2 regions of the Halomonas sp. ANAO-440 genome follow, and region 2 is predicted to be linked to the other one. Evidence: predicted binding sites of a transcription regulator. Region 2 holds the regulator's gene; the other holds the start of a gene.
What was found. The regulator PhoB, encoded in region 2, activates phosphate uptake and scavenging genes when phosphate is short. The targets are predictions, from matches to a motif close to TGTCATANNNNTGTCANA.
Positions count from the first base shown of each region.

Region 1 (4,337 bases), on a different contig from region 2:
GCAGGTTGCCATGCCATGAATGAAACCCTCGAGTTGGATCAGGAAACCGCTGCCCTGAAGATGCCGCCTCACTCGCTTGAGGCGGAACAGTCGGTGCTGGGCGGACTGATGCTCGATAATCAGGCATGGGATACCGTGGCCGAGCGGCTGGTGGCGGACGATTTCTATCGCTACGAGCATCGCCTGATTTTCAATGCGATGACCGGTCTGGCAGAAGCCAGCCAGCCGCTGGATGTGGTGACGCTCTCCGAGGCGCTGGAAGGGCGTGACCAGCTCGGTACCATCGGTGGTCTCGCCTACCTGGCCGAACTGGCGCGCAATACGCCGTCGGCCAGCAATATTCGTGCCTATGCCGATATCGTTCGCGAGCGAGCCACCTTGCGCAAGCTTATCCGGGCGGCCAGCCAGATCGCCGATGGCGCTTTCAGCCCGCAGGGCCGGCCGGCCGATGAGCTGCTCGACGAGGCCGAACGATTGGTTTTCCAGATCAGCGAAGAACGTCCCAAGTCGGGCGGCCCCATCGGCATGAGCGAGCTGTTGGCCAAGGCGGTGGATCGCATCGACGAGCTGTTCAACATGCAGGGTGAGATGACGGGCCTGTCCACCGGCTTTCGTGATCTCGACGAAATGACAACTGGCTTGCAGCCATCCGACCTGGTGATCATTGCCGGACGCCCCTCCATGGGCAAGACCACCTTCGCCATGAATCTGGTCGAGCATGCGGTGATCGCCAGTGACAAGCCGGTCATGGTCTTCTCCATGGAGATGCCTGCCGAATCGTTGATGCTGCGCATGCTGTCATCGCTGGGTCGCATTGACCAGACACGCGTGCGTACCGGACAGTTGGAGGACGAGGATTGGCCACGGCTGACCTCGGCGGTGAACCTGCTCAAGGACAAGCAGCTGTTCATCGACGACACGGCAGCGCTGTCACCCAACGAGATGCGCTCGCGTATTCGCCGGTTGGTCCGTGAGCACGGCAATATGGCGCTGGTCATGATCGACTACCTTCAGTTGATGCAGATCCCGGGCTTCTCTGAAAACCGGACCGGCGAGATATCGGAAATCTCCCGCTCCCTGAAAGGCCTGGCGAAAGAGTTCGGCTGCCCGGTAGTGGCTTTGTCGCAGCTCAACCGCTCGCTTGAACAGCGCCCCAACAAGCGGCCGGTGATGTCGGATCTGCGTGAATCCGGCGCCATCGAGCAGGATGCGGATGTCATTGCCTTCGTCTACCGCGACGAAGTCTATAATCCGGATAATCCCGATAATCAGGGGCTAGCAGAACTGATCATCGGCAAGCAGCGTAACGGCCCCATCGGTACGGTGCATATGGCCTTTATCGGGCGCTATACCCGCTTCGAGGATCTGGCACCTGACACCTATGGCGAGTCGTTTGGAAGTTGATCCGCTTTCGGGGCCTTGAGCCTGCGAGTGGGCACCGTATAATGCCGACCCCCCGATAGATCACCAGGAGGTAGCATGGCAAGCGGATTCAGACGCGGCAAACAGCAGCGCGCTCCGAAGCTGGAGGCGCGTGGCGAACTGCAATCGCTGGAGCGGGAAGGCCCTTTCAAGGAGTGGCTGGGGATGCCTGACCTCTACCGTTTTCAGCTGGTTGTGGAGGGCGAGGCATACAGCTATCAGACCGAAGATGCCGAACTCTCGGTGGCCGTTGGTGATCGCGTGGTGTTTCGCTACAAGGAGACCAAGGCGGGTAAGTGGGTGGATCGCCGTTCGCTGGCCAAGGCTATCGATCCCTCAGATTATCAGTAGCCCTTCCGCTGTCGGTCTGACGCAAGATTAACTGCCTCTTGGCGATTCTAGCGTAATACCGGCTGCCTGAGTCCCATATCACGGAACCCTTCCGCTGTCCGGTAGTCTCACTTTCAATATGCTACTGTCATGCTAATGCCATCGGGCGCAGTCATGCTGTGCCCGAGCTGCATCTGATATTGCGCCATTCAATGTCCGTTACATGGAGGGAACCATGGACTTCAATGATCTCAAGGCCTTTGCGGCCAATCACGATAACTACGAAATTCGCGTCATTACTCACGCGGGCAGTCACTGCTATCAGGTTGAACTGGAGGATATGGAAGGCGCCCGGCACCTGCTGACAAGGCGCACCAAGCCAGTCGTGTTTCGCTCGTTGGAGGATGTGTATCTGGAACTCCAGCGGGCCGGAATCCATCGTGCCTTCCTGGTACAGCATGTGCCTCATGATGAAGTCGTCGGTCGTGAGGCTCACTATCAGGATCCCTTGACCTCACGCATGCCTCTGGTTTTCTGATTGACCTGGTTGCCAGCCTGGCAACAGCGCTCTTCGCAAGCTGTACAGTTTTTTGATCGAGTACAGCTTTTTACCCCTTCCGGGCGCCTGGCCTGATAAACTGTCCGCTGTCGTGAGTCACCGACCATTATCCGTCATTGACCAGAAGGAGCAGCGTGCATGACCTCAGCGGGAGTGGAACAGGATCAGCCCGGCAAGGGGCGGCTGGCCCATGCGGCAGCGGACCATCCGCCCGTGGCGAAGCGGAAGGTCGGGGTTCTAGTGGCGAACCTGGGCACGCCGGATGCCACCGACTACTGGTCGATGCGTCGCTACCTCAATGAGTTCCTCTCCGACAAGCGGGTGGTGGACTATCCGGACTGGAAGTGGCAGCCACTGCTGCAACTGATTATCCTCTCCAAGCGACCTTTCAGCTCCGGCCGGGCCTATCGCGGTATCTGGAACACCGAGAGGGATGAAAGTCCGTTACTGACCATCACCAGGGAACAGACCCGCAAGGTCGCCGAAGAGCTCGAGGCACTGTATGGCGATCAGGTAGTGGTCGATTTCTGCATGCGCTACGGCAACCCCTCCACCGACAGCGTGCTGCGGCGGATGCAGGCGCAGGGCTGCGATCGTATCCTGTTCTTTCCGCTCTATCCCCAGTACGCCTCGCCGACCACCGCCACGGCCAACGACCAGGCATTTCGTACGCTGATGAAGCTCAAATGGCAGCCGGCGTTTCGTACCGTGCCGGCCTATTTCGATGAGCCGGCTTATGTCGATGCCCTGGCAGCCTCGGTGGAGGAGGGCTACGCTGCCGCCGAAACGCCGCCGGAGGTACTGGTGGCATCCTATCATGGTGTTCCGAAACGCTATCTGATGGAAGGTGACCCCTACCATTGCCAGTGCCAGAAGACGACGCGACTGCTCAAGGAGCGCCTGGGCTGGCCCGACGATGCCATCGTCACCGCATTCCAGTCGAAGTTCGGTCCGGAGGAGTGGGTGGGGCCGGCCACGGTAGAGCATGTGGCCGAACTGGCCCGCCGCGGCCACAAGCATATCGCGGTGGTATCGCCTGCCTTCTCAGCCGACTGCGTCGAGACCCTCGAGGAGATCGAAGAGGAGATCAAGGAGAGCTTCCTTGCCGCCGGTGGCGAACGCTTCACCTATATTCCTTGCCTTAACGACCGCGATGATCATATCGCCGCACTGGTCGCTGTCATACGACGCGAACTGTCTGGATGGTGCTGAGGGCGGCTATCGCCTGTCCCGTCATCGGATAGCGAAACGGGCTGCCTGTTGGCAGCCCGTTTCGTGGAGACTAACGCGGTTGTCTTGGGTAGCAAAGGCTCAGCGACGCATGCGCGTTCGTTTGGCCTTGCGATATTTCCACGGGTGCTTGGCTCGCGCGGGGCGTGCCACTCGGCTCTGGCCAACGTCCTCGTCGCGGAATTCGGGCACCGAGCCGCGGGTGCCGGTGATGAACCGAAGGTGCATATGCAGGCCGGTCTTGGCCAGCATGTGACCGGTCACCGGGGCGGTGATAAAGAGGAACAGGGTGATCAGCAGTTCCTGTACGTGAAGCTCGCGCTGGGTGATGGTGAAGTAGAGCATCGAAGCGATCAGGATGCAGCCGATCCCCAGGGTCGTACCCTTGGTGGGGCCATGCAGGCGCATGAAGAAGTCCTTGAACTGCAGCATGCCCAGCGAGCCGGTAAAGGCGAAGACACCACCGGCAACCAGCAGGAAGGCGATCACGCCTTCGGCGATGACGTAGAAGGTCATGGCATCTTCCTCATTCGATGATATCGCCGCGCAGCAGGTAGCGACAGATAGCCATGGTGCTGACGAAGCCGAGCATGGCGATCAGTATCGCCGCCTCGAAGTAGGTCTTGGTATTGAGCCAAAGCCCCAGCATGACGATCAATGCGATGGAATTCACATAAAGGGTATCCAGCGCCAGCAGGCGATCCGGGATGTCCGGGCCGATGGCCAGCCGGTAGACATTCATTCCCATGGCCAGCACGATCAGTGCCAGGCCTATCATCAGGGCAGTATCTAGCAT
Region 1 covers NZ_JAHXBV010000005.1:256,977-261,313, forward strand. Annotated here, with positions in the region: gene dnaB (replicative DNA helicase) at 16-1,404, shown strand; gene KZO25_RS06280 (hypothetical protein) at 1,480-1,773, shown strand; gene KZO25_RS06285 (DUF6482 family protein) at 1,988-2,290, shown strand; gene hemH (ferrochelatase) at 2,450-3,523, shown strand; gene KZO25_RS06295 (Na+/H+ antiporter subunit G) at 3,623-4,057, opposite strand; gene KZO25_RS06300 (K+/H+ antiporter subunit F) at 4,068-4,337, opposite strand; gene KZO25_RS06305 (Na+/H+ antiporter subunit E) at 4,331-4,337, opposite strand, start outside.
Region 1: KZO25_RS06285 (DUF6482 family protein) is a predicted target of PhoB. The motif match lies at 1,899-1,916, and genes of this name have one in related genera.

Region 2 (4,337 bases):
ATTGCCAGGACCCTGGCCGTTCGCCCCGAGGTTCTGCTGCTCGACGAACCGGCCTCGGCGCTGGACCCGATCTCGACGCTGAAGATCGAGGAGCTGATTCGCAGCCTGAAGTCGCAGCTGACCCTGGTGCTGGTCACCCACAACATGCAGCAGGCGGCGCGGGTTTCGGACTACACCGCCTTCCTCCACGACGGTGAACTGGTGGAGTACGCCCCCACGGCCAGCCTGTTCACCAACCCGCGCCTGGCGCGCACCGAAAACTACATCACCGGCCGCATGGCCTGACGGTCACCAGGAGAGTCACATGGACATCACCAGCGACACCCATAGCCAGCATATCTCCCGGCAGTTCAATCAGGAGCTGGAGGAGCTCAAGACCCACCTGATGACCATGGGGGGGCTGGTCGAGAACCAGGTCCTGGAGGCGGTCAGGGCCCTGCTCGAGGGCGACAGCCGGCTGGCCGAGAAGGTCCGCGACAGAGATCGCCAGGTCAACGACATGCAGCTCAAGATCGACGACGAGTGTACCCGGGTGCTGGCGCGCCGGCAGCCGGCGGCGTCGGACCTGCGCCTGGTACTGGCGGTGATCCGTGCCACGGCGGACCTGGAGCGTATCGGCGACGAAGCGAGCAAGATCGCCCGCAACGCCCTGAGCCTGATCGAGAGCGGCACCACCGTGCGCGGACTGGTGGAAGTGCGCCACATCAGCGAGCACGTGCGCAAGATGCTGCGCGATGCGCTGACGGCCTTCGCCCGTTTCGATACCGAGCTGGCGCTGCAGGTGGTGCGGGAGGACGAGGCGGTGGACGACGAATACGGCAGCGCCATGCGCTCGCTGATGACCTTCATGATGGAGGACAACCGCGCCATCGGTCCGGTGCTAAGCGTGATGTGGATACTGCGTGCCCTGGAGCGGGTCGGTGATCATGCCGACAACCTGGCGGAGTACGTCATCTACCTGGTCAAGGGGCTGGATATTCGCCACATGGACCCGGACCAGATCGATGAGGATGCGCTCAAGCGTCGTGGTTGAGGCGCCGTGAGACCAGCCGCCCTTCGGGAAAGACGCAGCGGAACAGCGCCCCCTGGCCGGGGCGCGTATCGATCTCCAGGGTCGCGTCGTGGCGCAGCAGCACATGCTTGACGATGGCCAGCCCCAGGCCGGTGCCGCCGGTGGCAGTGCTTCTGCCCTTGTCGACCCGGTAGAAGCGCTCGGTGAGCCGGGGCACATGCTCCGGGTCGATGCCGTCGCCGTTGTCTTCTACCTCGATACAGGCACCTGGGCCGCACGCCTTCCAGCGCAGGACGATCTGGCTGCCTGCCGGGGTGTAGCGCACGGCGTTGTAGGCCAGGTTCGATACCGCACTGCGAATCTCCTGTTCGCTGCCGAGCAGCGGCCGCTGCTCGTCGATTTCCACCGAGATCTGCTGCTGGCCGTTGGCGAGCGCTGCGGCATCGTGGCGGACGCTCTCGAGCAGCTCGCTCATGTCCAGCGGCGCGTGGTCGTCACCGCTCTGCTCGAGCTCCAGACGTGACAGCAGCAGCAGGTCGTTGACCAGGCTCTGCATGCGCGTGGTCTGCCCCTGCATCTGGGCGAGGCTGCGGGCAAGGCGGGGTGGCAGCTGGTCGGCGTTGTCGGCGTAGGTCTCGAGATAGCCGGCCAGCACGGTCAGCGGGGTCCTCAGTTCGTGAGAGACGTTGGCGACGAAGTCGCGCCGCATCTGCTCCAGGCGATGCAGGCGCGTGATGTCCCGCGCCATCAACAGGCGCTCGTCGTCACCGTAGAGGGTGATCTGGATCTGCAGGACCATCCGCTCGTCGATGGGCGAGGGCAGCGTCAGGGGGTCACGGTAGTCGCGGGCATTGAAGTAGGCGACGAAGCGCGGATCGCGCACCAGGTTGGTGATGTGCTGGCCGCGATCCTGGTGGGTGCGCAGGCCCAGCATGCGGTCGGCGGCGCCGTTCCACCACTCCAGGTCGCCATGCTGGTCGAGCATCACCACGCTGTCGCGCATGGCTTCGGAGGACTCCTGGATGCGCTTGAGCGTGGTACGTAGCCGCTCCTGGGTATGGCGCTGGCCTTTCTGATAGCGGTAGAGCCGATCGAACAGCTCCCCCCACAGGCCATTGGCGGCGGGTGGCTCGGCCTGGGGGTTGCGGGTGAGCCAGCGGTGAAGGGCGCGAAGCCGGCGCAGGTGGCGGTAGAGGTAGACGCCCATGCCGGCGGCAAGGCCGAGCCCGAAGGCCGAGAAGAACCAGCCGATCAGGCCGCCGGCCCCGGCCAACAGCCCTAGCCGCCAGATTTCATGGCTCCATAGGCGCATGTCAGACCTTGATGGAAAAACGGTAGCCGGTGCCACGCACGGTCTGGATCAGATGCTGGTGGTCATCGCCCAGGGCCTTGCGCAGGCGACGGATATGCACGTCCACGGTGCGCTCCTCGACATAGACATTGCCGCCCCACACCTGGTCCAGCAGCTGGCCGCGGGTATAGGCTCGCTCCTGGTGGGTCATGAAGAACTGCAGCAGGCGGTACTCGGTGGGTCCTATTTCCAGCGACTTGCCGTTGGCGCTGACCCGGTGGCTGACCGGGTCGAGCTCGAGCCCCTCGACCTCGACAAGGTCTTCCACCCCCTTCGGGGTGGAGCGGCGCAGCACGGCCTTGAGCCGGGCCACCAGTTCCCGCGGCGAGAAGGGCTTGGTGATGTAGTCGTCGGCGCCGGCCTCGAGCCCCAGGATCTTGTTGTCCTCCTCGCCCTTGGCGGTGAGCAGGATGATCGGCAGCTCGCTGGTGGTGGTCTCGCGCTTGAGGCGACGGGCCAGTTCGATCCCGCTGGTGCCGGGCATCATCCAGTCGAGCAGCAGCAGGTCGGGCTGGTGGTCGACGACCATGGCGTGGGCGGTCTGGGCGTTGTCGGCCTCGAGCACCCGGTAGTCGGCCATTTCCAGGGCCACGGCAATCATTTCGCGGATCGGCGCTTCATCATCGACGATCAGAACGGTCTTGGCTGTCATTCGGGGCCTCTAGCTCAGTAGCGGGTCGATGACGATAACAGCACGATATCATGTCATTTCGATGACAGCGCTATCGCACCCGGCGACCCGGTGGAAGTGACGACGGTGGGTGCCGGCATCATCCATAGCGTCCGGTGATGTAATCCTCGGTCTGCTTCTTCTCGGGCTCGGTGAAGATGGTGTTGGTCTCGCCGAACTCAACCAGATCGCCGAGGTACATGAAGGCGGTGTAGTCGGAGACCCTGGCCGCCTGCTGCATGTTGTGGGTGACGATGAGGATGGTGTACTGCTCCTTGAGCTCGTGGATCAGTTCCTCGATCTTCAGCGTCGAGATCGGGTCCAGCGCCGAGGCCGGTTCGTCGAGCAGGATCACCTCCGGCTCAATGGCGATGGCCCGGGCGATCACCAGGCGCTGCTGCTGGCCGCCGGAGAGGCCGAAAGCGTTGTCGCCGAGGCGATCCTTGACCTCGTCCCACAGCGCCGCGCCGCGCAGCGAGCGCTCTACCACCTCGTCGAGCACCGACTTGCTGTTGACGCCCTGCAGGCGCAGGCCGTAGGCGACGTTCTCGAAGATCGACTTGGGGAAGGGGTTGGGCTTCTGGAACACCATGCCCACCTTGCGGCGCAGCTCGGCGACATCCACGCCGCGGGCGTAGATGTCCTCGCCGTCGAGCAGGATATCGCCCTCGACGCGGCAAATATCGACCAGATCGTTCATGCGGTTGAAGCAGCGCAGCAGGGTCGACTTGCCACAGCCGGAGGGGCCGATAAAGGCGGTCACCTTGTTGGCCGGGATATCCAGGTCGATGCCCTTGAGCGCCTGGTCCTTGCCGTAGAACAGGTTGAGGTCGCGCACCTTGAAAGTGGTCTTGCCCATGCCGCGCATGGCGTCACGATGGCTGGCGGTGGTCATGGCTGACGTCATGGTAGTCATCTCTCGCCTCTTAAGTATCGTGGCGACGGCCCAGGCCGCCGCCATGCAGTCGGGTTGGCGTCAATCGGACGCGGCGCGGTAGCGTTCGCGCAGCCGGTTACGGATGCTGATGGCGGTCATGTTGAGCACGATGATCAGGATCACCAGCACCAGCGCCGTGGCGTAGACCAGCGGCCGCGCGGCCTCGACGTTGGGGCTCTGGAAGCCGACGTCGTAGATATGGAAGCCGAGGTGCATGATCTGGCGGTCCAGGTGCACGAAGGGGAAGCTGCCATCCACCGGCAGCGTCGGCGCCAGCTTGACCACCCCCACCAGCATCAGCGGCGCCACCTCCCCCGCCGCTCGGGCAATCGCCAGGATCATGCCGGTCATCATCGCCGGCGTGGCC
Region 2 covers NZ_JAHXBV010000002.1:40,174-44,510, forward strand. Annotated here, with positions in the region: gene pstB (phosphate ABC transporter ATP-binding protein PstB) at 1-285, shown strand, start outside; gene phoU (phosphate signaling complex protein PhoU) at 305-1,033, shown strand; gene phoR (phosphate regulon sensor histidine kinase PhoR) at 1,017-2,324, opposite strand; gene phoB (phosphate regulon transcriptional regulator PhoB) at 2,326-3,015, opposite strand; gene pstB (phosphate ABC transporter ATP-binding protein PstB) at 3,134-3,928, opposite strand; gene pstA (phosphate ABC transporter permease PstA) at 4,010-4,337, opposite strand, start outside.